DNA from 4 places in the Bacillus altitudinis genome. Region 1 is predicted to be linked to each of the others. Evidence: riboswitches for the same ligand, from Rfam matches in the RefSeq annotation. Region 1 holds a riboswitch; each other region holds the start of a gene.

Region 1 (7,830 bases):
AGACGCGGTCTTTCGGGTAATAACCGTTCAGTAACACTTGATAGCTTTTCATTCTTACATCTGCTGGAATATCATCAGATTTTGTTTCACCAACAAGTGGATTTAGAAATAGACCATCTACTGTTTCCAGTGCTGTCTTTTGAATGTATTCATGCGCACGATGGACTGGGTTTCTCGTTTGGAAACCGACAATGGTTTTCCAGCCGTTTTCTTTAAAATGTTTTCTTGTTTCTTCTGGCTCATACGTAAATTGCGGGAAAGGTTTTTCACTGCGTTTCGTCAGTGTAATTTTACCACCAATATACGTATCACCGCGTTCAAATAATTTTTTCACGCCTGGGTGATTGCGGTCATCTGTTTTATACACATTCACTGCTTCTTTTTCCTTATCAGGTGTGTATTGATCTTCCACCTCAATGACCCCGTATACTGTTCCATTATACGATAGACGAACAATGTCACCTTGATTGATCTCCGCTGCTTTTTCCTTTGTGACAGGCAAAGTAATCGGAAGAGACCAAACGACACCACTTGCTAGTCGCATACTGCTGACAACTGCTTCATAATCAGCTTTCGTTAAAAACCCTTCAATTGGACTATACCCGCCAATTGCGATGAGTTCAAGGTCTGCAAAAGAGATGGCATCCAGCTCAATTTCTTTCGCAGCTGTGCTTAGATCAAATTCTTCATTTACTCGATTAATTAATACGCCACCATGTGGTGTTAAACTCATTTGTTCATCTTCCTCTCAATGTTCATATTTATTAGATGTTAATAGTCGGATTTATATTTAAATCCCGCCGCCCTGTTCATGAATCGAGCTGCTCTCATTTTTAACTGCCTTCATAAGACTCAGTGCACCTAGTGAAGCTAGCAGTACACTCATCATGATAAAGATAGAGTAATAGTCTCCTTTTAAGAAAAGGCTTACTAGCAAATAAGATAGACTAAGTGATAAGAAAGGTGACACAACCCATACCTTCAGCATTTTTTTCACAACATGTTTATGGAATATGTTCGGTCCACCCTTTGCCATACCTAGCCCAATAATGGACGAGGAGGTAATTTGAGTAAGGGGAACAGGGAGTCCGAATATAGAGCTGACGATGACAAGTCCTGCACCGGTGCTCGATAATAGAATGCCTTCACCCGTTTGATAGCGTGTAATTTTCTTTCCGTTTGTTTCTAGTACCCTTCTTCCTAGAAGCAGCGCCCCAATGGCCACAAAGATTCCGCCGTAAAGGGTTCCTTGCCCGACTGTTAAAACACCTGACGCGACAAGCGGGCCGACCGCATTGGCGACATTGTTCATGCCGGCTGAAAATGCTTCTAAAAACCCACTGATAATCAAAACAACAGACAAGATCAATGTACCTTTTTTGGATAACGTCCGTTTAGGGAACAATCTGATGATTTTGACAACAGCAAAGGTAAAAACAAAGGCAACAATCGGAATAATCACCCAAAAAGAGACAATGACTAAGATCGATTTCACATACAGCACTTTATATGCGGCTGCCACACCGACCACAGCTCCTACCGTGACCTCACTTGTGGATAAAGGAATGGCCAAGAGATTCGCTATGAAAAGTGATAATGCGGCCGAGCCAATGATGATACACACAATTTCAAGTGTGATGACAGATTCCGGCATAATCCCGGAGCTGATCGTTTTGACGACCTCACCGCCGCCAATCACTGAACCTGCTAATATTCCAACCGCACAAACGCTGAGCGCGTATATTGGCTTTTTGATCGCACCTGAACCATATGCGATGCCCATCGAAGCGGCTGCTCCGCTTGCGCCAATATTTAAAGCAAAGAATAAGCTAAATAAAATTGCGGCGATTTCCATACATTATGCTCCCTTACTCATGTAATCCGCACTCAGTCTTTGCTGTCCCTGACCATCTTCCAGAACGCAAATCATCAGCAGTAAATGCCGGCTGTGTACACGGTGCACACCCGATGCTCGGATATCCTTGGTCATGCAGCGGATTATAAGTAAGATCCTCTCTAGACGCATATCTCCATATGTCCTTCCACGTCCAGTGGATGAGCGGACATACTTTGACTGATTGGAATTTTTCATCCTTATTTAAGAAGTTCGTACCTGCTCGTTTAGGCGACTGCTCTCTTCTTAAACCAGACAGCCATGCCGGATAGCCAGATAGTGCCTCTTGCAATGGAATGACCTTTCTCATATGGCAGCAGCTTTGAGGATTCGTTTCCCATAATTTATCACCATGCTGCTCATTCTGCTCTTCCACCGTCAGCTCAGGTGTTTTCAGCACGATGTCTAACCCGGGATATCTTTCCCTAACTGCATCAATGGTGTCGTATGTTTCCTTGAAATGCAGACCTGTATCTAAAAAGACAATTCTTGCATCTTTTTTTACTTTCGCAATAAGATCGATCAAGACAATGCCCTCAATGCCAAAACTGCATGCATAAACGAGCTGATCACCATAGTGGCCGTACGCCCATTTCAGCACAGATAGGGCCCCTTTATACAAATCGTCCTCTTGAAATGTAATGGACGGCTCTTGCCAATTTTCATAAGTTAACATTGTTTCTCCCCTTCCGGAGTACTGCTTCTATTGCTATTCTCCGCACTACTTTAATCTGATTTTTTCATTTTTTTCCACTTGAATCACTTGACCGTCCTGAACGATCAACGTAATTGAACCGAATTTCATATCCCCAATCAGCTCTTGCATGTGCTTCACTAAGTCCTCATCCTGGTTTTGTTTCAGTTCCATCTCCTCTTCCTCCTCACCGTTAAAATAAAAAAACTTTCTTTCAGTCCGAAAGAAAGATGAGGAAGCTCACGATTTCCTTATCTTTCAAAATAGAATCATTTTGCAGGAAGTAGCACCTTGCAAATCGCAGGTTGCCGGGCTTCATCGGGCCAGTCCCTCCACCTCTCTGGATAAGAGTTTTAATTTGTATTAAATATTAACACAATTCAAACAAAAGTCAACCCGACTTTATTGATAGGATTAGTTTTTATTTAAATTTGAGTCTATTTTACTATTTTTAACCAAATAAAAAACTGTGCAGCGCAGCACAGCTTTTTTTAAAACAAAACAAGCTTTTTAGACCGTTTCTTCCATCCAAGATTCAGACGAAGGATCCTGTCTCCAGCGTTTTAGTTTATTCATAGCAGAAGACTCGATTGCTTTTAGCTCAAGTGCCACTTCTGTCAGTGTGTCATAGTCTGTCAGCGTGACATAGGGAATGTTTTTCTCTTGAAAAGCCGCAGTTGCTTTTGGCAGTCCATAAGTGAAGATCGCAACAACTCCGAGTACGTCACAGCCTTCTTCTTCTAGAGCAGCCACAACTTCAAGAACGCTGCCTCCAGTTGAGATGAGGTCTTCTACGACAACCACCTTTTGGCCAGGTGATACGGCTCCTTCAATTTGATTTCCTTTTCCGTGTGCTTTTGGTTTACTTCTTACATAACACATCGGTACGTTCAGACGATCAGCTGCTAATGCCGCATGAGGAATGCCAGCTGTAGCTGTACCTGCGACAACTTCCGCTCCTTCAAAATGAGTGAGAATCAAGTCTTTTAAACCTTCCGCAATGTCCCCTCTGACCTCAGGATAAGACAAGGTGAGGCGATTGTCACAGTAAATCGGTGATTTGATACCGCTCGCCCATGTAAATGGTTCGTCTGGTTTTAAAGAGACAGCTTTGATTTGTAATAAATGCTTCGCGATTTTCGTTTTCATCCGGCAGTCACTCCCACTCTTTCAAAATTTGTTGATAAGCTTCCACTGGGTTTGTGGCTTTTGTGATCGATCTTCCCACAACAATCTGTGAAACACCCTGTTCTTTGGCAAAGGCAGGTGTCGCCACACGCTTTTGGTCATCCGTTTGATCATTTGGTAAGCGAATTCCTGGCGTCACAGTGAGAAAGGAAGGAGAGATTTGTTCATGAAGCTGTTTTGATTCATGAACAGAGCACACCACACCATCAAGTCCACTTTCATATGCCAATTGTCCATAATGAAGCACCGCCTCTTGCAATGGGCGGTCAATTAGTAATTCTTTTTTCATCATATCTTCTGACGTGCTTGTCAGCTGGGTCACTGCAATAATGCCTGGGCGATTTTGGCCGGCAGGGGTTCCGCTTTCAAGCCCCTCTATGGCCGCCTGCATCATTCTTTTCCCGCCGGCTGCATGCACATTCACCAAATCAACACCAAGTGCAGCAAGCCGGTTCATCGCTTTTTGCACGGTTGTTGGAATGTCATGAAGCTTCAGATCAAGGAAAATACGGCAATTTTTTTCTTTCAGTGCGTCAATAATGGCAGGACCTTCTTGGTAAAACAGCTCCATGCCAACCTTTACGAATAATGGAGTACCTTCAAAACGATCTAAAAAGGCGTGCGCCTCCTGTCCTGATGGAAAATCAAGCGCGATGATGGGCAAGTGCTTCATGTTTCCAGCTCCTTCCGATGCATTCCTCTACAGATGAATACCCATAAGCCGCTAACACATTCGGCAGTTCATCAATGATTTCCGGGCAAATAAATGGGTTCACAAAATTGGCTGTCCCAACAGCTACCGCACTTGCACCAGCTAGTAAAAATTCAAGTACATCTTCAGCGCTTTGCACCCCGCCCATCCCAATAATCGGAATAGAAACGGCCTGACTGACCTCATGCACCATTCGGATGGCAACAGGTTTTACAGCAGGACCTGATAATCCGCCTGTTTTATTGGCAAGAATGGGTTTGCCTGTTTTTAAATCTAAACGCATCCCAATCAAGGTATTGATCATGGTGAGTCCATCCGCTCCAGCCGATTCAATCGCTTTAGCAATCTCAACGATATTGGCTACATTAGGTGACAGCTTCACATAAACAGGAACGGAGGAAACTTCCTTGACAGCTTTTGTCAATGTGGCCGCCATTTCTGGATCGGTCCCAAAGGCAATTCCGCCTGTTTTCACATTCGGACACGAGATATTCAGTTCAAGGGCGTGAACATTGCTTGCTTGACTAATTTGCTTTGCTACTTCAACATAATCATCAACTTGTGATCCAGCAACATTGGCAATAATAGGGGTATCGAACTGCTCAAGCCAAGGTAATTCATGTTCAAGCACGCCTTTTAGACCTGGATTTTGGAGACCAATCGCATTCAGCATACCGGCTCCTGTCTCAGCTACCCTAGGTGTCGGGTTGCCAAATCTCGGTTCAAGGGTCGTGGCTTTAATCATGATGCCGCCCAGCAAGGAAAGGTCATATAATGATGCGAATTCTTTTCCAAATCCAAAACAGCCTGATGCAGGAATGATTGGATTTTTTAAAGATAAGCCGGGTAATTCGATGTTTAGCATGATAGCGCCACCTCCTCCGCTTTAAAAACAGGTCCATCCAGACAAACTTTAACGTACGGTTTCTCGTGCTGATCGGTATGACAGACACAAGCAAAGCATGCACCGATTCCGCAGCCCATTCGTTCTTCCATTGAAATATAGACAGGCTTATCGGGATAAGAGTCTTTTAGTGCTTTTAACATAGGTGTCGGTCCACAGGAAAGCAAGACATCAAAGTCCAGCTCATTCTCTTCAATGACATTTGTCACGAAACCTTTCGAACCATATGTCCCATCAACGGTTGCGATAAACGTATCTCCGAGTGCTTGAAACTTCTCCTCATAAAATACATCCTTTTTCGATTGAAAACCGAGAACATGTTTTACGATGACGCCTTTTTTCGTTAACCGCTTAGACAGTTCATATAACGGAGGCACACCGATTCCTCCACCGACTAATAATGCGGTCTGTCCGGCCTGAACGACTGAAGGGTCATAGCCGTTTCCAAGCGGTCCTAACACATCGACTGACTCTCCCGCCCGCTTTTGGGAAAGGAGCTTTGTGCCCTCTCCCTCTGCGCGGTAAATGATGGTTGCTTCTTGCTTTTCGGCATGAATGTTGGCAATACTGATCGGTCTTCTCAGCAGCGGTGTCATGGATTCACTGACCTTAATATGAAGAAACTGTCCAGCTGTTTGAAAGGATTCAACAAGATCACCTTTTAATGTCATTTCGTAAATATGATCAGCGATCTCTCGGTTTGAGACGACCGTCAAGTATGCTTTTTTCATATCGTTACTGTCACCTCAGCATTCGTTTTCACTTCTGGCATTTCATCTGCTCTAAATGTCATGCTCTCTAGCACTCTTAAAATCGCTTCCGCTGTATCTAGTGACGTTAAGCAAGCGACACCATTTTCAACAGATTCACGTCTAATTCTAAAGCCGTCTCTTGCCGGCTGTTTTCCTTTTGTTAAGGTGTTGATGACAAATTGGGCTTCACCATTTCGAATGACATCCAGCAGATTCTTTCCTTCTTCTCCTATTTTGCCGACAACACTTGATGGAATGGAAGCTTGTTTTAAGTAATTCGCTGTTCCTTCTGTTGCTAAAATATGATAGCCGATGGAATGGAATCTTCTTGCAATCTCAAGTCCTTCTTCTTTATCTTTATCAGCCACTGTCAGGAGAACCGTTCCGTCTTTTGGAATTTGAATGCCTGATGCAATCAACCCTTTATAGAGGGCTTTTTCGATTGTGACATCTTTCCCCATGACTTCACCTGTTGATTTCATTTCAGGGCCTAGTGTAATATCTACTCTTCTCAGTTTTGCAAAAGAGAAGACTGGAACTTTAACATATACGCCTTCTTGCTCAACATGAAGCCCTTCTTGGTAGCCATAGTTTTTCAGTTTTTCTCCTAAAATAACCTTTGTAGCTAAGTTCGCCATTGGAATGCCTGTAATTTTACTTAAGAATGGGACAGTCCGGCTTGAGCGCGGATTCACTTCAAGTACGTACACTTCTCCTTTTGATAGAACAAATTGAATGTTCAAAAGCCCAATGATGTTAAGGCCTTTTGCGAGTTTAATCGTGTATTCTGCGATTTTCGCTTTGATGTCCTCAGACAAAGTTTGCGGCGGGTAGACCGCAATGGAGTCTCCAGAGTGAACTCCGGCTCTTTCAATGTGTTCCATAATGCCCGGTATGACAACCGTTTCTCCGTCAGACACAGCATCTACTTCAATTTCTTTTCCTGTCAAATACTTGTCAATGAGCACTGGGTGCTGCGGATTGACTTTCACCGCATTCTCCATGTAGTGAAGGAGCTCAGCTTCTTGATACACAATTTCCATTGCACGGCCGCCTAATACATAGGAAGGACGGACAAGCACGGGGTAACCGATTTGATTCGCAATCGCTACTGCCTCTTGCACAGACGTTGCTGTCTTACCTTTTGGCTGCGGCACGCCGAGAGTTTCTAATGTTTGTTCAAACTTGTCACGGTTTTCCGCGCGGTCAAGGTCTTCAAGCGATGTTCCAAGTATCTTAACCCCTCTATTTGATAATTCATCTGCTAAGTTAATCGCTGTTTGTCCGCCAAACTGAACAACGACACCTTCTGGTTGTTCAAGGTCGATGATGTGCATCACATCTTCTACAGTGAGTGGTTCAAAGTAGAGCTTATCTGAAATACTAAAGTCTGTTGAGACGGTTTCAGGGTTGTTGTTAATAATAATGGCTTCATAGCCTGCTTGTTTGATTGCCCACACTGAATGAACGGTCGCATAATCAAATTCAACCCCTTGTCCGATTCTGATTGGACCTGAGCCTAGCACGATGACACTTTTCTTATCTGTTCGTTCGGATTCATTTTCATCTTCATATGTGCTGTAGAAATACGGTGTTTCTGATTCAAATTCTGCCGCACATGTGTCCACCATCTTATACACAGGAACGATGCCTGCTTCTGTTCTTAGGTTATAGACATCTGCCTCA
Region 2 (7,830 bases), 1.7 Mb from region 1:
GAGGCGGTACATACAAAGAGAAATTGATTGTCCGCCACTCTGGAACAAAGAAAGCACCAGTTGTTTTTCAAGCGTATGGAAAAGAGAAGCCTGTCATTAGCGGAGCATCTCTTAAAGGAAATCAAGCAGACGGTGGTCTTGTGAAGATTGATCAAAAAAGCTATATCACCCTGAAAGGGCTGACAGTCGGACATATTAAAACGAATCAAGAAGATGTGACACCCATCGGTATGTTCATCACAGGCAGCGGCAAAGGCGTCAAACTGCTTAACAACCGTGTGTACGACATTCAGACGACACATCAAAATGGGAATGCTCATGGCATTGCGGTCTATGGAACGAAAGCACCAGCAGCCATTGAAGACATCGAAATCAAAGGAAACACTGTGGAAAAGTTAAAGCTGGGTTTTAGTGAAGCCCTTGTGCTAAACGGAAACGTTAAAAAATTCCGCGTGACACATAATACAGTCCGGCATACGGACAATATCGGGATTGATTTAATTGGTTTTGAGAATGTCGCACCTTCTAAAAAGTATGATCAAGTGAGAAATGGTGTCGTATCTAGAAACAAAGTTTATGAGATTACGAGTGTTGGGAATCCAGCGTACGGCAAGGACATCTCCGCAGGAGGAATCTATGTGGATGGCGGGAAAGACATCGTGATCGATCATAACATCAGCCATCATAATGACCTTGGGATTGAGGTCACAAGTGAACATAAAGGGAAGATGGCCGAACGCATTCGCATTGAGCACAATCAAGTATATTTAAATCGTTATACAGGCATCTCCATTGGCGGATATGACAAGAAGCGCGGCGGAACCACAAACACAACCATCTCCCATAACATTTTGTACAAAAATGACACAGCCGGCTTAGAAGGCGGTCAATTGCTGATGCAATATCAATCGGTGAACAATCGAATCACGAATAATATCATGACAGCCAGTGCTTCGCATTATTTAGTCGTGAATCTCTACGAAGTGAACAAGAAGAATACATTCCAAAAGAATGTCTACGATGACCGCAAAGGTGCAAAAGCCTCTCAGTGGGTATGGCGAGGGAAATGGATGGAAGGCTACAAAACGTATCGCTCGAAAAGCGGTCAAGATAAAGGATCAGCACACCTCAATCCCCAATTTGTGAATGAGAAAAAATATGATTTCCGTCTTAAGGCATCATCACCTGCTAAGAAAATCATCGGCAGGTAAACAAGGCATTCGGTGCAAATGATCATTTTAGAAATTTTCAAAAAAATCATTGACATTGATGAGACATCACATTAAAGTAAAGAAGACATTTCAACTAAAACAAATTTCATAACGGATCTCTTATCAAGAGAGGCAGAGGGACTGGCCCTATGACGCCCAGCAACCGTTTCTATCTAAGAAATTGGTGCTAATTCCTGCAAAGCTGTTACAGCTTTGACAGATAAGAGAGGAAGACTTCCCGATACATGTTTCATGCAACGGTGATCAAGCCTCTCTTTATCAAGAGAGGCTTTTTTTGATCTCTTTTTTGAGAATCAAACGACGGGGTTCTCAGGCATATTCTCACTTTTTTACCTAGTTTTCCGATGAGAAAAATAAAACAACTTGAGGAGGAACAGCAATGAAACGTAAATATTGGACATCATCTCTTGTATTATTGACGGTCCTGACCGTGCTATTATCTGGCTGCGGTACGGGATCAAGCGCAGGCTCAAAGGCTAATGCAAACGAAAAGGTCTCCTTTGACAATGTCCCGAAGCGATTTGCAAAAGGACAGGGAGCAAAAATTAAAGTCATCCGTAAAATTGGCGGGGACGATCATACTGCTCAGTTTTTAGCAGGAACGAAGGCAGAAGGGGAAGCGCTAGGCTTTACAGTAGATGTCTACACGGCAAATGGTGATACGGCGAAGTTTCATGATGCTATTTCTCAAGCACTAGAAGAAAACTATGATGGCTTTATCATCTCTCATGGGGATGATGAGGCGACAGTCGCTGATGTGAAGAAGATCACAGCGAAAGGCATTCCAGTTGTGGCGTTTGATTCAAATCCGAAGCTGAAGGATATCAAAGGAGTCACAGTGACGTCTCAAGATGATGAACAATTAGCGAAAAAATCATTAGACGCACTCGTGGCTGATTTTAAAGGGAAAGCAAATATTGCGTATCTTTGGGTAGACGGATTCCCTCCAATGGTGAGACGAAACAAGGTGTACCAAGAAACGCTTAAACAGCATACAGGGATCAAGGAACTTGACCGATTTGGCGTTGCGGCCTCTGATACATCAGTTCAAACACAAAATGCGGTTGCGGCTATGCTGAATAAATATCCAAAGGGTAAACTGGATGCGATTTTTGCCACGTGGGATGCATTTGCGATTGGTGCCGCAAGAGCTTTAAAAGAAGCAGGAAGAACCGAAGTGAAAATATACGGTATTGATGTGTCTAATGCCGATCTCCAAGAAATGACGGCGAAAGACAGTCCTTGGAAGTACACTGCCGCTGTCGATCCGAAGCTCATTGGTGCAATCGACGTAAGGATTCTTGCGAAGAAACTAGCTGGCGAGAAAACACCATCTTCCTATGACCTTGAGGCCTCTCTCATTTCACAAAAGCAGCTTCAGGATGCAGGAAAGGCCATCAATATGGTTAATCTTGCAGAAGAAGTAAAAGGATTCGGATCATCGACTGCTTTTGAAGAAGACTGGATGAAGACCTTGAAGAAGCATTATGCAAAATAAACCACGTGCACTCTCTTTTCATAGAGGGTGTTTCGTTTTTCAATTGACGATCAGGAGAGAAGGAGGACACCTATGACAACGCCGCTAGTTCATATGAAAAACATTTCGATTGAATTCCCAGGAGTCAAAGCGTTAGATCAAGCAAATTTCACATTAAAAAAAGGCACAGTCCATGCCCTGATTGGGGCGAACGGTGCTGGGAAGTCAACGTTAATGAAAGTTCTCTCTGGTGCTCATTCACATTTTGAAGGAACCATCCACATCAATGGCGAGGCGGCGACCATTCATACACCGAAGGATGCGGCCTCATACGGTGTGCAGACCGTCCATCAAGAAGTGGATACAGCTCTAGTGCCTTATTTAAGTGTTGGCGAAAATATGATGATCCATGAAATGGAGAAAAAAACCTTCGTCCGCTGGAAAGAGATTCACCGCAAGGCAGCACAGCTGTTAAAAGAGATGAATATTGACATCTCGACGAAGCGTCTTGTGAGTGATTTGACACTGGCAGAAAAACAAATGGTGCTCATTGCCAAGGCTGTGTCGATCAAATGCAGCATTTTAATTTTGGATGAACCAACCGCTCCACTTAGTCATGCAGAAACAAGCAAGCTATTCTCAATGATTCATCAATTGAAAAAGAACGGCACAGGCATCATTTTTATCTCGCATCGCATGCCAGAAATTTTCAACATCTGTGATGAACTGACTGTGATGAAGAATGGAACCGATGTGGCGGCGCACCTCATTAAAGAAACCGATCCAAAGCAGGTCATTGAAGAAATGCTTGGCGCGCCATTAGAGGATCAATTCCCATCCCGTACACCGCTTGAGGATGCACCGATTGTGCTTGACGTGAAAGAGTTGCATGACCAGCATAAATTAAACAACATTCATCTTCATGTGAAAAAAGGAGAAATTCTCGGGATTGCAGGACTAGTCGGTGCTGGTAAAACAGAATTGTGCAAAGCCCTATTCGGCGCCTCAGAAAAAAAGTCAGGCACTGTGCAGCTGCATGGTCAAACCATTCATATCAAGTCGCCTCATCACGCTGTGAGAGCGGGTATTGCCCTTGTGCCTGAAGAACGGAGAAAAGAAGGGATTCTAACAGAAGAAAATGTTGGATGGAACGTAACAGCTGCAAGTCTACGTTCGTTTACACGGCCGTTCAGCTTCTTACATCGTTCTAAGGAACGGAAGGCAGCAGATGGAATCGTCAAGCGGCTTGGCGTCAAGACACCTTCTCTTGAAGCGAAGGTGAAGCATCTCTCTGGTGGAAATCAGCAAAAGATTGCGATTGGAAAATGGCTGTTGGCTGAGGCAGATGTCTATCTCTTTGATGAACCAACCAAAGGTGTAGACGTTGGAGCCAAAAAGGACATTTTCTCCCTCATTGCAGAACTAGCTGCAAGAGGAAAAGCGGTTATTTATGCTTCAAGTGAGCTTTCAGAAATTGCAGGAATTGCCGACCGAGTATACGTCTTATATGATGGCAGCATTGCCCGGGAAATGACGGCACCAATGACTGAAGAAGAGCTTTTATATCATTCAACAGGAGGACAATCATGAGTGAACGACAAGTTTCAGCCCCAGTTCAACAAATCAAGAAACAGCGGCCATCCTTTCATCTGTTTGATTTCTTTTATCAATATGGCACCATCTTAACGATTGTCGTATTGATTGTTGTCTTTGCGGCAGCCAATCCGGCATTTTTACAGTCAGGAAATATCATCAACATTTTACGATCGATCTCGATTGTAACCATCATTGCAGTAGGGCTGACGATCTCATTAGCAGTGAATGGCTTTGATTTATCTGTAGGTTCAGTTGCAACGTTATCAAATGCAATTGTGATCTCCATGTTTGTATGGTTCTCGCAAAACCCACTCATTGCGATCCTTTCTGCGCTGGCGGCTTCTCTTATTGTCGGTTTGCTGAATGCTTGGATGATTGTCAAAATGAAGATTCCAGATATGCTCATGACACTAGCCATGATGTTTATCATTCAAGGGCTGGCACAAACCTATACGAAAGGTGCGACCATTTCTGAAAATATGGTGCTGCCTGATGGTACTTTTTCAACTGGCACCATCCCTGCCTTTTTCAGCAAGATTGGGCAGGTCCCCTATATCATTTTGATTATGGCGGCCATTGTGCTTTTTGCACATGTTTTTATGACTTACACAAAGCATGGGCGGTTGATGTATATCATTGGTGGAAATAAAGAAGCCGCTCGATTGTCTGGTATTCATGTGAACAAATACAAAATCGCAGCATATCTGTTGTCTGCCTTATTTGCGGCGATCGGTGGTATCGTGCTGGCATCAAGGGTGATGACAGCAGAAATTAACGCAGGAACGCCATATTTAATGGATGGGGTAGCTGCTGCTTTTATCGGGTTTTCAGTCATGGGAGCAGGTAAACCAAACGCATTCGGTACGTTTATTGGTGCGGTGCTCATCGGTATTTTGCAAAATGGACTTGTGATGATGTCTGTCCCGTATTATGCAATGGATATCGTGAAAGGATCTGTACTTGCACTGGCACTCGCGCTGACTTATTACAAACAACGGGGCTAAGATGTACTTTTTTAAAACCATTTGTGTTCTCTCTCCGTCTAGTAAACGGAAAGCAGTGTAACAGCTGTTTGCCAAAAGGAGATGACAAAAAGAAATGAATATGTCAGCAACTCATGTAGAAGATTTGAAAAGTGTCATGGAAGACTGGAAAAATGAATTATTAGTATATAAATTTGCATTAGATGAAATGGATACAAAGTTTTCGATTATTAGTCAGGAATATAATTTAATCCATGGACACAACCCAATAGAGCATACAAAATCACGGATCAAATCCTTTGAAAGCATCGTGAATAAACTAGCGAGAAAAGGATGTGACATCACCACACAATGTGCCAAGGAGTACATACATGATATCGCTGGTGTCCGCATCATCTGCTCGTTTATTCAAGATATCTATAACATCATTGATGTTCTGAGGCAAAGAGAGGATTTAAAGATCCTTGAAGTGAAGGATTACATTCAGCATCCGAAACCAAATGGCTATCGAAGTCTTCATTTAATTGTTGAGATTCCTGTTTACTTAACGAATCGTGTGGAGCATGTGAAGGTTGAAATTCAGGTGCGGACCATTGCGATGGATTTCTGGGCGAGTCTCGAACATAAAATCTATTATAAACTGCAAAACGATGTTCCTCATCAGCTCACCGATGAACTAAAGGAAGCGGCAGATATCGCTCACTACTTAGATGAAAAAATGCAAAATATCAAACGAGAAATTGATTAACCAATAAAAAGAGTAGCTGTTTTGAATGACAGCTACTCTTTTCAGTCTTATTAAGGATTGGTGCCTCGATCTCTCTTTTGAATGATCGTACCGTCATCTTGCGATTGTGCAGACGGGCTGCCTTTTTGTGTAGAAGTACCAATCCAAACACCTGTGAACAAGAGCGCAAAAATCGCGCTTGAGATCAGCCATTTTTTCATCATACATCACTCCATCTTCTTAACAAGTTTTGAATGACAATGCCTTGTTCTGAAAATACATTGCTTCTTTCGGAAGACCATTTTCAGTTAAGTAGGCGGCTACATCCTGACAGATAGCCTCAAGATCAACAAGGAAATTCATAGATTCTAATTGATCACAATAAGAAATGATCTGCTCAATCATGTTGTTTGGCTGGAGCATCAATGTTTCTAAAATGGATAATTTAAGTGAAATGTTTCGTTGTTTTAAATTTTCTGCTTTTTGAAGTGAAAGCTGTACATAATAGTGGAACAAACCAGGCTTTTTCAGCTTAAATAGCGCTTTCGTGTAGGCATATAAGGCCAGTAAATAACCGCCTGGAGAAGAAGTTTCGAATGCCTCAATCAATAAAGCTTTTTCTAGGAGCGGCACAGCTTCACTGTATTCACTTCTTAGACTTTTAATAAAGGCTGCATTGCAATATGCGTGACCAAGTAAATCTGGATCCTCCATCTGTTCTAGTGAGTGAATCACCTGTCCAAACAAAGTTTCTGCCTCATCATATTTAGATTGATCCGCATAATTCAGAGCAAGCATCATTTGACAGCTGATTGATTTTTTCACATAACATGGATCTGCGTCGTAAATAGACGAAGCCTTTTTTAAGTGGTGGATGGAGAGAAGTGTGGATCTTATATTATAGTATAGACAGCCTGTTTTATAATGGAATTCTGCCTTTTCAATGTCATCATGTACGAGATCTAATTTATCCTCTGCCAATTTCAAATGGTGAAATGCTGAATCTTGATTCCCTCTGCGCATTTCATACATGCCTTTAAAGAAATAGAAATAGTAGCTGAGCATATCATCTGTACGAATCGCATTTTCATCCACAAAAAGACTGTGATCTAACGAAGCTGTATCTTCGACTAAATCTTTGAAACGGTATTCTAAAAGTTGATAGTAGAGTAAGACATCTTGATTCTCTTCCATTCGATCAAATGCTTGAAGAATCTCTTCTTTTAGCTGTATGGCTTCTTGTATGTCTCTTTTTTTCATCAAGACATACCAGTCATTTAGCATATTTGCTACATCAACGGATGACAAAACACCTGTTTCTGCCAATTGGTATCCTCCTTTCTTCACCTATTCATTTCTGCGGATTCTTATTTGTCTGAATCATCTTTCCATATTAAGTATCTTCTTATATTTTAAGCGGTCTATCTCAATTTGTAAAACATGTTTTTTGATGTAAATTCAACCAGTAGTGAAAAAAATAGGGAGTAGCGATCAAATTGTATACGTTTACATTTTTTTAGGTAAAAAGAGGATGTTGAAAAAAATATATCAGGATATCAATAGGGGAAGAGAGACAGTGAAAGAGGGTTTTTTCATAGGTGAGAAAGAAGTGGTATTGAAAAAGGAGTGTTCGCGGTTTTTTGTGAGATTATATCACATGAATATTGTGAAACATGCTTCTTTCAGAATAAAATGAGTTATTCGCAAAAAAGTAAAATTTAAAGAGACTATCGATCTAGAATTGTATGGATCTTTGGTATTGATAAAAAATATCACACAGTATAGCTTTAGCGTGGTATAGTAAGATTGTTGTTG
Region 3 (7,830 bases), 400 kb from region 1:
ATCAGGGCGCGGGCTTGTTCTTCATAATTTGCAACGAGCTCTTCAAACGTTGTGCCGCCTGTCACGGATAATGTTTTTGTAGTGGGCCCCATTGCGCCTACTACAAAGCGGGGCCAGTCTGGCGTCGACAAACGGTCTGCTTCACGCTTTGCCAGCTGAGCTGCTTTTACGTTCAATTCATAGGCGAGATGGCCAAGTCCATATTCATCGAGAACGAGCTTCGTCGCACCGAATGTATTTGTTTCAATGAGGTCAGCACTTGCCTCTAGGTATTGCCGGTGAATCGTGGAGATAATGTGAGGGGCTGTGACGTTTAAATATTCGTTACAGCCCTCATACTCTTCTCCGCCGAAATCCTCTGCTGTGAGATCGGCGTTTTGAATCATTGTGCCCATTGCACCGTCAAGGACGAGGATGCGTTTTTTGAGCTGTTCAGTGATAGTTGGCATGGATGTTTGGCTCCTTTTCTTTCTGATGGATGTAAGTTGTCAGTTCTGCTGTTAAATCTGATCGAAGGAAAGGGGTAATTAAATAGATACCATTAAACAATTCGCAAGCTGTATCTAATAAAGAGCGGGCAATCGCTAACCCTTCTGTCCGCTGCTTTTCTTTATTTTCGCCTGCCTTGGCCATAATCTCACGAATCGAGTCAGACAATTTAATGCCGGGAATTTCATGATGAATAAACTCTGCGTTTCGGCTGCTTGTTAGCGGCATAATACCGATGTAAATCGGTTTATCTAAATGTCGGCTTTCTTCATGAATCTTCACAAGCTGTTCCTCAGAGTATACAGGTTGTGAAATAAAATAATCGGCACCGTATTCGATTTTCTTCTCGAGGCGTTTGACCGCTTTATCAATATGACGGACATTTGGATTAAACGCACCAGCCACAGAAAAATTAGTCTTTTTCCCGAGCGGCTTCCCGGAGAAAGATAGTCCCTCGTTAAATTGTTTGATCAGACGGATCAAATCAAAGGAGGTTAAATCATACACAGATGTCGCACCTGGGAAGTCTCCAATTTTAGACGGATCGCCTGTGATGGCTAAAATATCGGTTAGTCCAAGCGTGTCTAGCCCCATTAAATGAGATTGGAGTCCAATCAAATTGCGATCACGACATGTGATATGGACAAGTGAACGCATATCAAGCTGCTGTTTTAATAAAGCGCCGCATGCCACATTGCTAATACGCGGGGTAGCTAGAGAGTTATCGGCCAGTGTGAGGGCATCAATGCCTGCACTTTTTAATTCGTTCGCTGCGACGAGGAATTTTTCAAAGTTCAGCTTCTTCGGCGGGTCCAGCTCGACGATAATCGAACGTTTTTTCACAGCCAGCTCGTCAAGACCTGGTTCTGTCCGTTGATCTTGGATGGAAATGATTTCTTCTTTTAATACTTTCACTTCTTTTTCGGTGATAGGTGCTAAATCTTTGACCGCCTCAGCCATGGCGCTTATATGCTGAGGGGTTGTTCCGCAGCAGCCTCCAATGATTCGTGCGCCCTGATTTCTAAACTCAAGTGCACTTTTTCGGAAATAATCATTATCTGTATCATAGACGAGTCTGCCTTCTTCAAGGGAGGGGAGACTGCTGTTTGGATAGACAGATAAATGCGAATTTTGCAAAAGTGGAACGCCTTCAAGTGCCTGAATCATATGATAAGGGCCTAATCGGCAGTTAATGCCGACGACATCAGCGCCAAGTGAGGATAATTCAGATAAGCCGTCTTTTAGCGGTGTACCGTCCTGCAATACACCTTGCTCATGCATGGAGACGTTCATGACAATCGGAAGCGCTGTTTCTTTGCGAGCAATCTCAAGAACGGCTTTTGCTTCTTCAATATCGTAATATGTTTCAAGCAGTAACCCATCAGGCTCTTCATTTAAAAGGATATAGAGCTGTTCTCTAAAGCTCCGTTTAATCTCGTCTAAAGAGTAGGCATTTTTGTTAAATGTTCGAATGCCACCGATCGTTCCAAGGACATAAGCTGAGCCAGCGGCTGCTTTGGCAATTTGTACAGCTTTTGTGTTAATGCGTTTTGTTTCTTCTTCTAAACCGTAGCGGGATAGTTTAATATAATTCGCACCGTATGTGTTCGTTTGAATAATGTCCGCTCCAGCTTGCACATATGCCTCGTGCACTCTTTTGACTTCATCTTCTTTTGATAAATTTAATTCTTCAAAGCAACGGTCAATGCCATAAGAGTATAAAAGTGTTCCCATTGCTCCATCAGCAATCAGTACGCGATTTTGTAAGTCTTGTAATAGGCCCATTGGTTTCCTCCTTATTTCTATGTAACAAAAAAAGCCTTCTGATAAGAAGAAGACTTTTTGGCTGTATTGAAATTCTTCTTCTTATCTTCCAAGCAGTTGCTTGCTGGATTTAGCACCTTGGTCATAGAAAATAGATTTCTACTACACCGGTTGCTGAGGCTTCACAGGGCCAGTCCCTCTGCCTCTCTTGATAAGAAAGCGATATGAACATGTCAATGAATTGAACTTCCATCAACTGTATCGAAAAAATCGGAAATAATCAATGGAAAATTTGAAATTTATCGAAAATTTATAAATTGGACGTCAATCGGTAAATCTGCCTTGCGCATAAGCGCAATCACTTCTTGTAAATCATCTTTATTTTTTCCTGTCACACGCACTTGGTCATCTTGAAATTGCGACTTTACTTTTATACCAGATTGTTTGATCAAGGCATTGATCTTTTTGGCATTGTCCTTATCAATCCCGCTAATCAGCTTTGCACGCTGGCGAACGGTTCCACCTAGGGCATGTTCTGTTTTTCCGTAGTCAATGTTTTTAGTCGGTACGTTTCGTTTAATCAGTTTTGTCACAAGGACATCCTTTAGCTGCTCCAGCTTGAAGTCATCATCAGAAATGAGAACGAGTTCTTCTTTTTCTAGTGAAATATCACTTTTACTTCCTTTAAAATCATAACGGTTTTTAATTTCTTTCAGTGCTGCTTGAATGGCGTTTTGCACCTCTGGCAGCTCCACCTTCGATACAATATCAAATGAACTTTCTTTTGCCATCACATATGACCTCCAACTATAGATATTGCGTCTATTTTATCATGCCCATAGGGGAAGAAGAAACTTTATCGAAGAGAGTTCAGATGTATGCGGTATAATTCAAGTACAGTTTGTCCACTTTAGCTAACAGAACTAGAGATGTTCATGATGACAGAAGTATAGTAGAATAAAGTGAATCAAAAGATGAACGAACGCTCTTTTAAGGGCAGATAGGAAGGAAGAGAACATGAGACCAGGTGAGCAACTGACCTTGCAAATAGATAACGAGATGGAATACGGCTACTTTTTAACAGATGGCGAAGATTCTGTTCTCCTACATCGCAGTGAGATGACAGAGGATATTGGAGATCGTGATGAAGTAGAGGTCTACTTATATGTAGATCATGAGGAAAGACTGGCAGCGACGATGAAAATTCCTAAAATCAATGCACATACATACGACTGGGTAGAAGTCGTAGACGTTGTAGAAGATATGGGTGCTTTTGTCGATATAGGTTTGTCAAAGGATGCACTTGTTGCAACTGAACACCTCCCGCCTTTTGAGGAAGCGTGGCCGAAAAAAGGCGACAAACTATACTGTATGCTCAAAGTGACAAGTTACGGGAGAATGTTCGCAAAACCAGCCACTGAAGATGTGATCAGTGAATTGTTTACTGAGGCGCCAGAAACGTTAATGAACAAAGAAATCACGGGGACAATCTATCGCTTAATTGCGACAGGTTCTTTTATGCTGACAGATACAGGCGTGCGTGGATTTATCCACCGCACGGAACGAAAGGAAGAGCCTAGATTGGGATCGACCGTGACAGGACGCGTCATTGCAGTGAAAGAGGACGGAACTGTAAACGTTTCTCTGCTTCCGAGAAAGCAGGATGCATTATCTGTCGATGCAGAAGAAATCTTAACTTACATGAGAACGAGAAACGGTGCAATGCCTTTCGGCGATAAAAGCGATCCAGAAGATATCCGGGAAAGATTTCAAATGAGCAAAGCAGCCTTCAAACGAGCATTAGGTCATCTGATGAAAAATGATCTTGTTTACCAAAAAGAAGGATGGACATACGAGAAAAAGTGAGCATTTGCTCACTTTTTTTATTTTTGTCATAAATAATGGTTTTTTTCAGTGAAAAAAGTCATGAAAAAAGCTGAAAATCCTTCACTTTATCATTGAAACAATGACTCTCAAATCCGATAAATAAGGGGTAAGGATGATAAAAGGAGTGTGTTTTTGGATGAAAGTGAAGATTTCATTACTTCTGATGGCAGCTATGATCATGGTACTCGCCTCATGCAGCAATCAGCAGGGGGGACCACCGGTATCAAATACGAAGCATATTGGTGTCATGCTGACGGATGATGGTCTTGGTGATCAATCATTTAACGATTCATCATTTAAAGGATTAGAAAAAGCACGTGATGAGCTTGGCATTGAATTCGATTATAGAGAAATTGCAGAAACCGATACATATGAAAAAGGGCTGACCGAGCTTGTGAAAGATGGAAATGACCTGATCATCGGTGTAGGTTTCAGTATGCAAGAAGACTTAGAAAAGGTAGCGAAAAAATATCCGAAAAAGCAATTTTTACTCATTGATGCTGTGTCTGAACTGAAAAATGTCACATCAGTGACTTTTAAAGAAGAGCAGGGCAGCTATTTAGCGGGAGCACTTGCTGCCATGACAACAAAAAGCGATGTCATTGGTTTTGTGGGCGGAGTCGATGCAGAGGTGATCCATCGATTTGAACAAGGCTATCAAAAAGGCGCAAAATCAGTGAATCCGAAAATTAAGGTCGTATCCACGTATGCTGGCACATTTAGTGATGCAGGTAAAGGCAGTAACATAGCGAAAGACATGATCAAAAAGAAAGCAGATGTTTTATATGCCGCAGCCGGTTATACGGGTGTTGGTGTATTAAAAGAAGCGCAAGCGCAAGGCAAATATGCAATCGGCGTGGACAGCGATCAGTATTATACAGCTGAAAAAGCCGTTATTTCGTCTATGGTCAAAAAAGTAGATGAAGTCGTCTATCAATTCAGCGAACAGCTCGTCAAAAGCAGCAAAATCAAAAGTGGACATATCGTTTATGACTTAAGTAATGACGGAATCGATATGGCAAGAATCCGGGTGCTCAAAGATGCTGAGAAATTGACCAAAAAATTAAATGGACTGAAGCAAACACTTCTGAAAGAAGAGGGGGCAGCATCATGAGCTTACGCATCAAAATTTTGCTCAACTCACTCATTTCACTTCTTTTAGCGGTTGGCGTAATTGCCTTTATTATTGTGAGCATGACAAAGATTCAGTCATCAAGCGAAACAGAAGTTCAAACCTTACTGAACGTACAAAAAACGAAGGCCAGCTTTGAAAGTGTCGAACAAGCCATGACCAATTATTCCATGACCCTTTCAGATGAACAGCTAGAGGTCGTTCAAACCGATATATCAACAGCGAAAAAAAAGCTGCAAACGTTAAACAAAAACGCAGGAAATATGAACAAAGAAGCCCTAACACGGTTAAATTCAAAGTTTGACACATGGACGCAAGAAGCAAACAATGCCATTGGTGAAAAAAATGCCTCTGATGCCAGACGAGTGGCTGCCAGAATTGACGGTGTTTTAAACGACGTGCATACGATGAATAAAAGAGCACAAGAAGCGTATGAATACCATTTAGAGGAGGCGGCAGACAATGTGCAAAGGATCATCACAAGCGCATCTGTCGCAGCCCTCACATTGATTGTCATCGCCGTCTTTTTAAATATTGGTTTAACGAGATCCATTGTGACACCAATCAAATCCCTTTCTTACCGGGCAAAACAGATTGCCGAAGGAAACCTCGCTGTGGAGCGGATGGACATCAAGCGGAAAGATGAAATCGGTGGCTTAAATGAGTCGTTCAATCAAATGACGGATCAGCTGATTAGCTTGATTCAAGAAATCAGCCATGTATCAAGCCAAGTAGAATCATTCTCGGTTCAGTTAGATGATGAAAACAAAAAGCTTATGGAATCGGCCAATCAAGTGTCTGTATCGACAGACGAAATGGCGAATGGTTCACAAGCGATTTCAGAAGACCTTCAGCATGGCGTTAGTTTGATTGAAAAAATGGATTCACATGGCCGTAAGAATTCCGAAAGATCACATACAGTCATCCGTAGTACAGAGGATGCCATTGAAGCGGTGGAAAGCGGAAAGCACACGTTAACAGAAACAAAAGCAGCCATTGAAAAAAATACACGTGCGACGAGACAAATTGAAGAGTCTGCAGGAGAATTCACTCAGTACGCAAGCGGAATCTCCGCAATGGCCAAAACGGTTTCTGATATTGCGGACCAGACAAACCTCCTCTCGCTCAATGCGGCGATTGAAGCGGCAAGAGCAGGAGAAGCTGGCAAAGGGTTTGCCGTCGTAGCGGACGAAATTCGTAAGCTGGCAGATGAATCGTCTCGTGCAACAAGACAAATTTTTGACATGGTGAGTCATATTGAAAAAGGCATTCAATCCATTAGCCAAACTGTACAAGAAGGGGTCAAGCTATCACTTCAGCAGCAAGATGCAATGGACAAAACCTCACACTCCTTTGAAGATATAGAAACAAAAGCACAACATATTAAGCAAGAAATGGCGGTCTTAAATGACCAAATTATTCAATCAACAGAGCTTGGCGGACAAGTGCTGCACTCGATTGAAAATATTAGTGCCGTTGTAGAAGAAACGGCAGCGGGCAGCGAAGAAATTTCTGCCTCGGCAAACGAACAACTGCAATCTTTCCATCAAATGAACAAACAAGTAGAAGAACTGATGAGTATGACGGCAAGGTTAAACGAAACCGTTCACCGATTTAAGCTATCATAAGAAAAGCACCCTTCCCGTGATGATTCAGGGAAGGGTGCTTTTTATGATGGGCTGCCTGTAAAGAAAATGGCAAGTGTGCTAGGGCCTGAGTGGGACCCGACAGCTGCGCCGATGACCTGGATGTCGATTTCTTTTGGATGAAATTCGGCTTCGATTAATTGTCTCATTTCTTCTGCAAGTGCAGGGTCATCTCCATGACTAATGCCAACAGTTTGGCTGGACCAGTCAGATCCGCGTTCTTTCATCAGCTCGATTATGCGTTTCAATAATTTTTTACGGCCACGAATTTTTTCAAGGGGTATCAGTTTTCCATCCTCAACGTGTAAAATGGGTTTAATACTTAACAATCCGCCAACAAATGCGGACGCTTTACTGATTCTTCCGCCTCTTGCTAAATACGATAAATCGTCTACAGTAAAAATATGTTGTAAAGATTCACAAAAATGCTTTACAGACGTTTCAATTTCTTGTATTGTATTTCCGTCAATGGCAAGTGATTGAGCGTGTTTGACAGCTAGTCCATAACCAAGTGAAGCACATTTAGAATCAATGATTCGTAAATCGAAATCAGGGTATTCTTCCTTCACTTCGTTTGCCATCATCACAGCGGTTTGGTATGTACCTGAAAGCTCTGATGAAAAGGCAACATAAATAGCCGATGTATGGGTTTGTGCTGCAGAAACAAAGGCTTCCTTTATCCGGTTCGGTGAAGCTTGTGATGTTTTTGGACTTGCACCTTGTCTCATCGCATCAAATACTTGTTTTGGTTCAATGGTAATCAAATCCTCAAATTCCTGCTCGCCGAGTAACACACGCAGCGGAATGAGTGTCATGTTTTGTTCATCATAATAAGAAAGAGGCAGATCAGCAGCACTGTCTGCTATGATATGAACGGTCATCAAAATCCCTTCTTTCTAAAAAAATCAACCA
Region 4 (7,830 bases), 1.2 Mb from region 1:
CTATGATGATGTTTACGATTGGCTGCCATCTGCCAGTGAAGTGGGTCAAAACATCTCAACATCCTGCTTTTGCCGCAGCACATGGCGGCTTTATTGCCATTGAAAAGAACTGTTATCACGAAATAGGTGGTCATGAAGCGATCAAGGATTCGCTCGTGGATGATATGGCTTTGGCTAAACGAGTGAAAGCGAAGGGCTTTCCGTTCACACTGGCAAGTATTCATTCTTTTGTCTACATGAGAATGTATGAGAGTGGACAGGAAGTATGGGAAGGATATCGGAAAAATTTGTTCCCGGGAGTGAATCGAAGCATTGCTTTGTTAAGCAGTGTCTTTTGTTTATACTCCGTCCTTTATGTAGTTCCTGTTATTTGCTTTATGATCGCACTGATTCATTTTGATGTGGTCAATCTCTGTTTAGCCCTTCTTTGCTACGGGCTTGGTGTATCCATTAAAGCGGTCATTGATATCGAAAATGGAAGAACGTCTACGATGGCCTTTTTATTGCCTGTCAGTATCATGAGCCTGATGGCCATTGGTTTTGCTTCTATGAAAATTGGGCTGAAAAAAGAAGGCTATGAATGGAAAGGAAGAAGGTACGAATGAAAAAAGTGATCATTATTGGCGGCGGACTTGGCGGGTTATCGGCTGCGATTCGCTTACAGTCAGGCGGTTTCCAGGTCACCATTTTAGAAAAAGAAGCTTCTTTAGGCGGGAAATTACAACGCCATCAAGCGTCTGGCTACTCTTTTGATTTAGGACCGAGTACCATTACAATGAAGGCGTATTTTGAGGAAGTATTTACCTCCTGTCATAGACGAATGGAGGATTATGTGACGTTTTATCCGATTTTCCCGCTTACTAAAAACGTTTTTTCAGATGGACATACGGTCGAGTTTACGCCAGATATTGAGCAAATGGAATCACAAATTGCAGTTTTTAGTCCAGAGGATGCACAGCAATACCGGGCATTTTTACAGGAATCGAAGAAGCTTTTTCAAATGGCAGAGGATCAGTTTTTAAATCGTTTATTATTGACCTGGAAGGATAAAGCGGATGTCAAGCTAATGAAAGCCCTTCTTGCTGTCAAACCTTTTACATCTGTTCAGCGCTTGCTACGTCAATATTTTCGTCATCCTCATACATTGGCGATGTTTGGCCGGTATGCGACTTACATTGGCTCTTCTCCATACGAGGCACCTGCTATTTTTAATATGATGGCTTATTTAGAAGGAGAAAAAGGCATTTATGGTATTAAGGGCGGTACGTATCGTTTAGTTGAGGCATTTGAGACACTGGCAAAGGAATTGGGTGTCCAAATTCATCTCAATGAATCAGCCAAAAAGATTCATGTAAAGAATAAGCGAATCCAAGGAGTTGAAACGGATCAGCAGTTATATGAGGCAGATCAAGTCATTGCGGGGGCAGATGCACTGACTGTTTATCGCCAATTAATTGATGAAGAAGACCGCCCGAGCTTTGGAAATCAAAAACTGGCAAACATTGAGCCATCGTTATCAGGTTTTGTTCTTTTGTTGGGCGTCCCTAAAGTCTATGAACAACTGTCTCATCACAACGTGTTTTTTCCAGAGAATTATGAACAAGAATTCAAGGATATTTTTCAGAAAAAACAGCTTCCTCATGATCCGACGCTTTACATCTGTTATTCAGGTCATTCAGAGCCAGCTTTAAGCGGAGGGCCAGGAAGAAGTAACTTGTTTGTATTGGCCAATGCGCCATATGTGACAAAAGAGCAAAATTGGGACATGCTAAAGGAGACATATGGCCAGCATATGAAAACAAAACTAAAGGAAAAGGGTCTCTTTGATCTTGACCAGCTTGTAGAATTTGAAGCGGTACAAACCCCGCTTGATTTACAGCAAAAAACGGGAGCGTATCATGGGGCCATTTATGGCATGTCGTCAAACTCATTCAAGCAGGCATTTTTTCGCATCAATAATCAATCAAAGGATATTGAAGGACTTTGGTTTGTTGGCGGCACAAGTCATCCAGGCGGCGGCACTCCGATGGTGACAAAATCAGGACAGCTCGTCGCAGAAGCCATCATCAAGCATTTGACGTAACACCGAATGAAAAGGAGAGAATTCAAGTGATTGTGGAAAAGAGAAGGTTCCCGTCGCCACATCCGCATATTCACTTATATACAGTGACATATGAGGCCGATGGACTTCGAATGAAGGGGCTGCTCGCTGAACCGGCCGGAGAAGGTCTCTATGACGGTTTTTTATATTTACGGGGCGGCATTAAAAATGTGGGAATGGTTAGACCTGGCCGAATTGTGCAATTTGCTGCGCAAGGGTTTGTCGTCTTTGCGCCCTTCTACCGAGGGAATCAAGGAGGCGAAGGGAACGAGGATTTTGCCGGAGAAGATCGGAAAGATGCATTTGCTGCATTTCAGCTGTTGAAGCATCATCAAAAGGTGAAGCAGGAGCGCATTCATATCTTTGGTTTTTCCCGCGGCGGAATTATGGGCATATGGACCGCTGTTGAAATGAAGCATGAGGCCGCTTCCTTTGTGACATGGGGAGGCGTAAGTGATATGAAGCTCACCTATGAAGAACGTGTGGATATGAGAAGAATGATGAAGCGTGTGATAGGAGGTCCTCCGCATAAGGTACCAGAAGCATATGAGGCTAGAACGCCTTTGAATCATGTGCACCAAATTGAAGCACCTGTCCTAATCATTCATGGGGAGCTGGATGAGAATGTATCCATTGAGCATGCGTATTTATTAGAAGATGCACTGCGTCAGCATGGCAAGTCTGTGGAAACATGGTATTTTCACGGATATCATCATTATTTCCCGCCACAGCATAACCGGGAGATTGTCAGACGGCTGACGACATGGATGCACAGCCGAAAAGGCGGAAATGTGGTAAAATAAACGGTAGAAAGAAATATAGAAAGTAGGGGGATTTTCATTATGGGAATGCCTGTTGAATTTAATACAATGATTGTCACAAAAGGAAAAGAGACAAGAATTGAAGAAAATGTGTTTGAGCTCATGAAGGAAGGGTACCGCATTTATCCATTAAATATTCCGCTTGAGGTGCGTAAAACGAAAGACGGAGAAAAAACAGGGACAGCACATGTTGAAAAGCTGGAGCTCACAGACAATGTCACGAAGGTGACGTACCGTCTTGTGTCATTACATTCAACGAACTAAAAAAGCTGAGGGATTCATTCCCTCAGCTTTTTCCTTTTGATTAGACGAGTGGTCCGCCTTTTGCTTCAATATCACTTGCTGCATGGCTGAATTTTTTAAAGTTCTTTTTAAATTCATTTGCAAGGAAGTGTGCTTTTTCTTTGTAAGCCTCTTGATCGTCCCATGTTTTAGCAGGCTGAAGCACTTCATCTGGCACTCCTGGAATATGAAGCGGGATGTGTAATCCGAAGATGTCGTCAGTGATCATTTCAGCGTTGTCAAGATCGCCTTCGATCGCTGCCTGCACCATTGCTCTTGTATGAGCAAGATTCATTCGTTTGCCCGTACCGTAGCCGCCGCCAGTCCAGCCTGTATTCACAAGGAATACTTTTGCGCCGTGCTCATCGATTTTTTTACCAAGCATTTCAGCATAGACATGAGCAGGAAGTGGCAAGAATGGTGAACCAAAGCAAGTAGAGAACGTTGTTTCTGGTGACGTCACGCCACGCTCAGTTCCAGCTAGTTTACTTGTGTAACCACTCAAGAAGTGGTACATGGCTTGTTCTTTCGTTAAACGGCTGATTGGAGGTAAAACGCCGAATGCATCAGCTGTTAAAAAGACGATGGCAGATGGGTGACCTGCAATACTTGGTTTCACGATGTTATCAATCATTTCGATTGGGTAAGCCGCACGTGTATTTTCAGTAAAGAATGTGTCATCATAATCTGCTTCACGTGTTTCTTCATCAAGTACTACATTTTCAAGCACTGATCCGAAGCTGATGGCTTTGTAAATTTGTGGTTCTTTTTCTTCACTTAAGTTCACGCATTTTGCATAGCATCCGCCTTCAATATTGAAGACACCTGTGTTAGACCAGCCATGCTCATCGTCTCCAATCAGCTTGCGGCTTGCACTTGCAGAAAGCGTCGTTTTTCCAGTACCTGAAAGGCCGAAAAATAAAGCAACATCGCCTTCTTGACCGACGTTAGCAGAGCAGTGCATTGATAAAATATCTTGTTCAGGAAGCAGGTAGTTCATAACAGAGAAAATGGATTTTTTCATCTCACCTGCATATTCTGTTCCACCGATCAGAATCGTCCGTTTTTCAAAAGAAACGATAATAAACGTTTCAGAGTTTGTGCCATCTGTTTCAGGATCTGCTTTAAAGTGAGGTGCAGATAAGATGGTGAAAGGTTTTTCGTTTGATGATGGTGTTGATCCATCAGGTCTGATGAATAGTTGCTTTGCAAAGAGATTGTGCCAAGCGAATTCATTTACAACTGTAATTGGCATACGGTATTTTTCGTCAGCACCGGCAAAACCATCAAAGACAAATAGTTCATCACGTTCTTTTAAGTATGACACAACCTTTGTATATAAACGATCAAATGCCTCTTTCGAGATCGGCTGATTGACTTGACCCCAATCAATTTTATGTTCAGAGTTTTCTTCTTTTACGATGAATTTATCTTTAGGCGAACGTCCAGTGTAGGCACCAGTTGTGGCGCGGACAGCACCAGTTGAAGTTAAAACGCCTTCATTACGTGCCAAAATCTTTTCAACAAGTTTCGGAACAGATAAATTTTGGTGCGTATTTTCTAATGAGAGCAATGACTGCAAATCTTCTTTTAAATCCACTGAGTTCATAAAAAAACCCTTCCTTTACCGTTGAATTTGTTTGTTTTGATTAGTATAACACATTGATAATAATAGTCTATACTATTTAAACATTTTTGTGTGTGTTTTTTCATTTCTGCTATGAAAATATGCTTTTTGGTGATGCTAATGATGAGGTGAAAAAAAGGGGAGATAATTCCTATGAACCATTGACATGACGCAAGGGTTTAAGATAAGATATCTTATTGAACGGATACTCTTATCCCGAGTTGGTGGAGGGACAGGCCCGATGAAGCCCAGCAACCGGTTTCTTATGAAAAAGGCATGAACATGCTGAGAAACCAAGGTGCTAACCTGATGCAAGGTACAAGAACACCTTGAGCGATAAGAGTGAAAGGCATGCGATCTCAGACCCTTTCCTCGCAATGAAGGAAATGGTTTTTTTATTTTTGGGATATCATATGAACAAATTGCCAATAACATCTCTAATATAAACATGTTGAAATATAAGAGGGAACGAGTTCCGTATCATATTGGAGGCCTCATCTTGGGATGATGTGGTCTTGTACAGGAGGAAATAGCCATTATGAGTCAAAATCGTCGTTTATTTACTTCAGAATCAGTGACCGAAGGACATCCAGATAAAATCTGTGATCAAATTTCAGACAGCATTTTGGATGAAATTTTAAAGAAAGATCCAAATGCACGTGTTGCCTGTGAAACTTCTGTAACAACCGGTCTCGTATTAGTAAGCGGTGAGATTACAACGTCTACTTATGTCGACATTCCAAAGACGGTGCGTGACACGATTAAGGAAATTGGCTACACACGTGCGAAATATGGTTTTGATGCGGAAACATGTGCGGTTCTTACATCAATTGATGAACAGTCTGCTGATATTGCGCAAGGTGTAGACAAAGCGCTTGAAGCACGTGAAGGAACAATGACTGAAGAAGAAATTGATGCGATCGGTGCAGGTGACCAAGGTTTGATGTTTGGTTTTGCAAACAACGAAACTGAAGAGCTTATGCCACTGCCGATTTCTCTTGCACATAAATTATCTCGCCGTTTAACAGAAGTACGCAAGAATGAAACACTTGCATACCTTCGTCCAGACGGAAAAACTCAAGTAACAGTTGAATATGATGAACAAAACAAACCAGTTCGTATTGATACGGTGGTTATTTCTACACAGCATGCACCAGAAGTGACGCTTGAACAAATTCAAAGCGACTTAAAAGAGCATGTCATCCGCCCTGTCGTTCCAAGTGAACTGATCGATGAAGAAACAAAATACTTCATCAACCCAACAGGCCGCTTTGTCATCGGTGGACCTCAAGGGGATGCTGGTTTAACTGGACGTAAAATCATCGTTGATACATATGGCGGGTATGCTCGTCACGGTGGCGGTGCTTTCTCTGGTAAGGATGCAACGAAGGTTGACCGTTCTGCAGCATATGCGGCTCGCTATGTAGCGAAAAACATCGTAGCAGCTGGTCTTGCAGATTCATGTGAAGTACAGCTTGCTTATGCAATTGGTGTTGCACAGCCTGTCTCCATTTCAATTGATACATTTGGAACAGGAAAAGCCTCTGAAGAGAAATTAATTGAAGTGGTACGTGCAAACTTTGATCTTCGTCCAGCCGGCATTATTAAAATGCTTGACTTACGTCGTCCGATCTATAAACAAACCGCTGCATATGGACATTTTGGCCGTCATGACTTGGATCTTCCATGGGAAAAAACGGATAAAGCCGACACGCTTCGCAAGGAAGCATTAGGAGAATAACAACATACAAAACCGCTTATTTTAAGCGGTTTTCCTTTTGATTAAAAAAAATTCTACAAAAAGCGTAAAAATGTGAAACAAAATTGGACAAAATACTGTCTAATTATAGGTCTACTTTTAAGAAATAACATAACGTGGAGGCAATAATATGTGTGGGTTTGTTGGTGTATTTAATCACCGTCCATTGTCCGAAACTACTGAGCAGGAAGAGTTAATTAAGCAAATGAATCGTCTCATCGTTCATCGAGGTCCGGATGATGAGGGGTACTTTCATGATGAGCATGTAGGATTTGGATTTAGACGTTTAAGTATTATAGATGTTGAACACGGAAAGCAGCCGCTTTCTTATGAAGATGAAAAATATTGGATTATTTTCAACGGAGAAATTTATAACTATGTGGAGCTGAAAGAAGAGCTTGTGAAAAAAGGCTATACGTTCAGCACAGATTCTGATACGGAAGTCCTTCTTGCCACATATCGCCACTATAAAGAAGAAGCGGCATCGAAGCTTCGCGGCATGTTTGCCTTTTTAATTTGGGATAAAGAAGCGCAGTTATTATATGGCGCAAGAGATCCTTTCGGCATTAAACCTCTCTATTTTACACAAATAGATGACCAAGTGTACTTTGCTTCTGAACGCAAAAGCTTAATGGCTGTGAATGAGAACATTTTATTTGATGAGACTGCTTTGCAGCAGTACATGTCTTTTCAGTTCGTTCCTGAGCCAAATACACTTGATCAAAAAGTGCACAAAGTTGAGCCAGGTCATCAGTTTACACTGCGTCCAGGCCAAGACATTGCATTTAAGACTTACTGGAAAGTTCAATTCAAACCTGAACAAACACAAGAGCAGAAATTAGTAGAAGAAGTACGTGATGCTATCTATGATTCTGTAAAAGTCCACATGAGAAGTGATGTGCCTGTTGGTTCATTCCTATCAGGCGGGATCGATTCTTCTTTCATCGTGTCGGTCGCAAAGGAATTTCACCCTGAACTGAAGACATTCTCTGTTGGTTTCCAGCAGGATGGATTCAGTGAAGTGGATGTAGCAAAAGAAACAGCTGATAAGCTGGGATTGCAAAACTTTAGTGCTGTGATTTCTCCTGAGGAATATATGAATGAGCTTCCGAAGATCGTCTGGCATTTAGATGATCCTTTGGCTGATCCAGCGGCGATTCCATTGTATTTCGTAGCAAAAGAAGCGAAAAAACAAGTCACAGTTGTTCTTTCAGGTGAGGGAGCAGACGAGCTGTTCGGT

What was found. Region 1 has a riboswitch for S-adenosylmethionine ahead of ID12_RS18995 (YezD family protein). Riboswitches for the same ligand answer to the same signal wherever they lie in the genome.
Region 2: linked by a shared signal. The riboswitch ahead of ID12_RS03670 (sugar ABC transporter substrate-binding protein) and the one ahead of ID12_RS18995 (YezD family protein) in region 1 are both predicted to bind S-adenosylmethionine.
Region 3: linked by a shared signal. The riboswitch ahead of ID12_RS10165 (bifunctional homocysteine S-methyltransferase/methylenetetrahydrofolate reductase) and the one ahead of ID12_RS18995 (YezD family protein) in region 1 are both predicted to bind S-adenosylmethionine.
Region 4: linked by a shared signal. The riboswitch ahead of metK (methionine adenosyltransferase) and the one ahead of ID12_RS18995 (YezD family protein) in region 1 are both predicted to bind S-adenosylmethionine.

Annotation. Positions count from the first base shown of each region.
Region 1 covers NZ_CP009108.1:2,433,509-2,441,338, reverse strand. Annotated here, with positions in the region: gene sat (sulfate adenylyltransferase) at 1-733, opposite strand, end outside; gene ID12_RS12270 (sulfate permease) at 791-1,855, opposite strand; gene ID12_RS12265 (phosphoadenylyl-sulfate reductase) at 1,869-2,570, opposite strand; gene ID12_RS18995 (YezD family protein) at 2,616-2,762, opposite strand; SAM riboswitch class I at 2,837-2,939, opposite strand; gene pyrE (orotate phosphoribosyltransferase) at 3,099-3,737, opposite strand; gene pyrF (orotidine-5'-phosphate decarboxylase) at 3,745-4,449, opposite strand; gene ID12_RS12250 (dihydroorotate dehydrogenase) at 4,421-5,353, opposite strand; gene ID12_RS12245 (dihydroorotate dehydrogenase electron transfer subunit) at 5,347-6,123, opposite strand; gene carB (carbamoyl-phosphate synthase (glutamine-hydrolyzing) large subunit) at 6,120-7,830, opposite strand, start outside.
Region 2 covers NZ_CP009108.1:717,657-725,486, reverse strand. Annotated here, with positions in the region: gene ID12_RS03675 (DUF1565 domain-containing protein) at 1-1,211, shown strand, start outside; SAM riboswitch class I at 1,329-1,438, shown strand; gene ID12_RS03670 (sugar ABC transporter substrate-binding protein) at 1,612-2,730, shown strand; gene ID12_RS03665 (sugar ABC transporter ATP-binding protein) at 2,803-4,299, shown strand; gene ID12_RS03660 (ABC transporter permease) at 4,296-5,309, shown strand; gene ID12_RS03655 (GTP pyrophosphokinase YwaC) at 5,404-6,036, shown strand; gene ID12_RS19325 (hypothetical protein) at 6,087-6,236, opposite strand; gene ID12_RS03650 (response regulator aspartate phosphatase) at 6,256-7,341, opposite strand.
Region 3 covers NZ_CP009108.1:2,028,781-2,036,610, forward strand. Annotated here, with positions in the region: gene metH (methionine synthase) at 1-449, opposite strand, end outside; gene ID12_RS10165 (bifunctional homocysteine S-methyltransferase/methylenetetrahydrofolate reductase) at 433-2,274, opposite strand; SAM riboswitch class I at 2,353-2,471, opposite strand; gene ID12_RS10170 (YajQ family cyclic di-GMP-binding protein) at 2,553-3,044, opposite strand; gene ID12_RS10175 (CvfB family protein) at 3,271-4,119, shown strand; gene ID12_RS10180 (BMP family lipoprotein) at 4,277-5,254, shown strand; gene ID12_RS10185 (methyl-accepting chemotaxis protein) at 5,251-6,900, shown strand; gene ID12_RS10190 (DegV family protein) at 6,942-7,799, opposite strand.
Region 4 covers NZ_CP009108.1:3,633,998-3,641,827, reverse strand. Annotated here, with positions in the region: gene ID12_RS18355 (glycosyltransferase family 2 protein) at 1-605, shown strand, start outside; gene ID12_RS18350 (phytoene desaturase family protein) at 602-2,083, shown strand; gene ID12_RS18345 (alpha/beta hydrolase family protein) at 2,110-2,904, shown strand; gene ID12_RS18340 (DUF2584 domain-containing protein) at 2,944-3,186, shown strand; gene pckA (phosphoenolpyruvate carboxykinase (ATP)) at 3,227-4,813, opposite strand; SAM riboswitch class I at 5,040-5,174, shown strand; gene metK (methionine adenosyltransferase) at 5,370-6,572, shown strand; gene asnB (asparagine synthase (glutamine-hydrolyzing)) at 6,721-7,830, shown strand, end outside.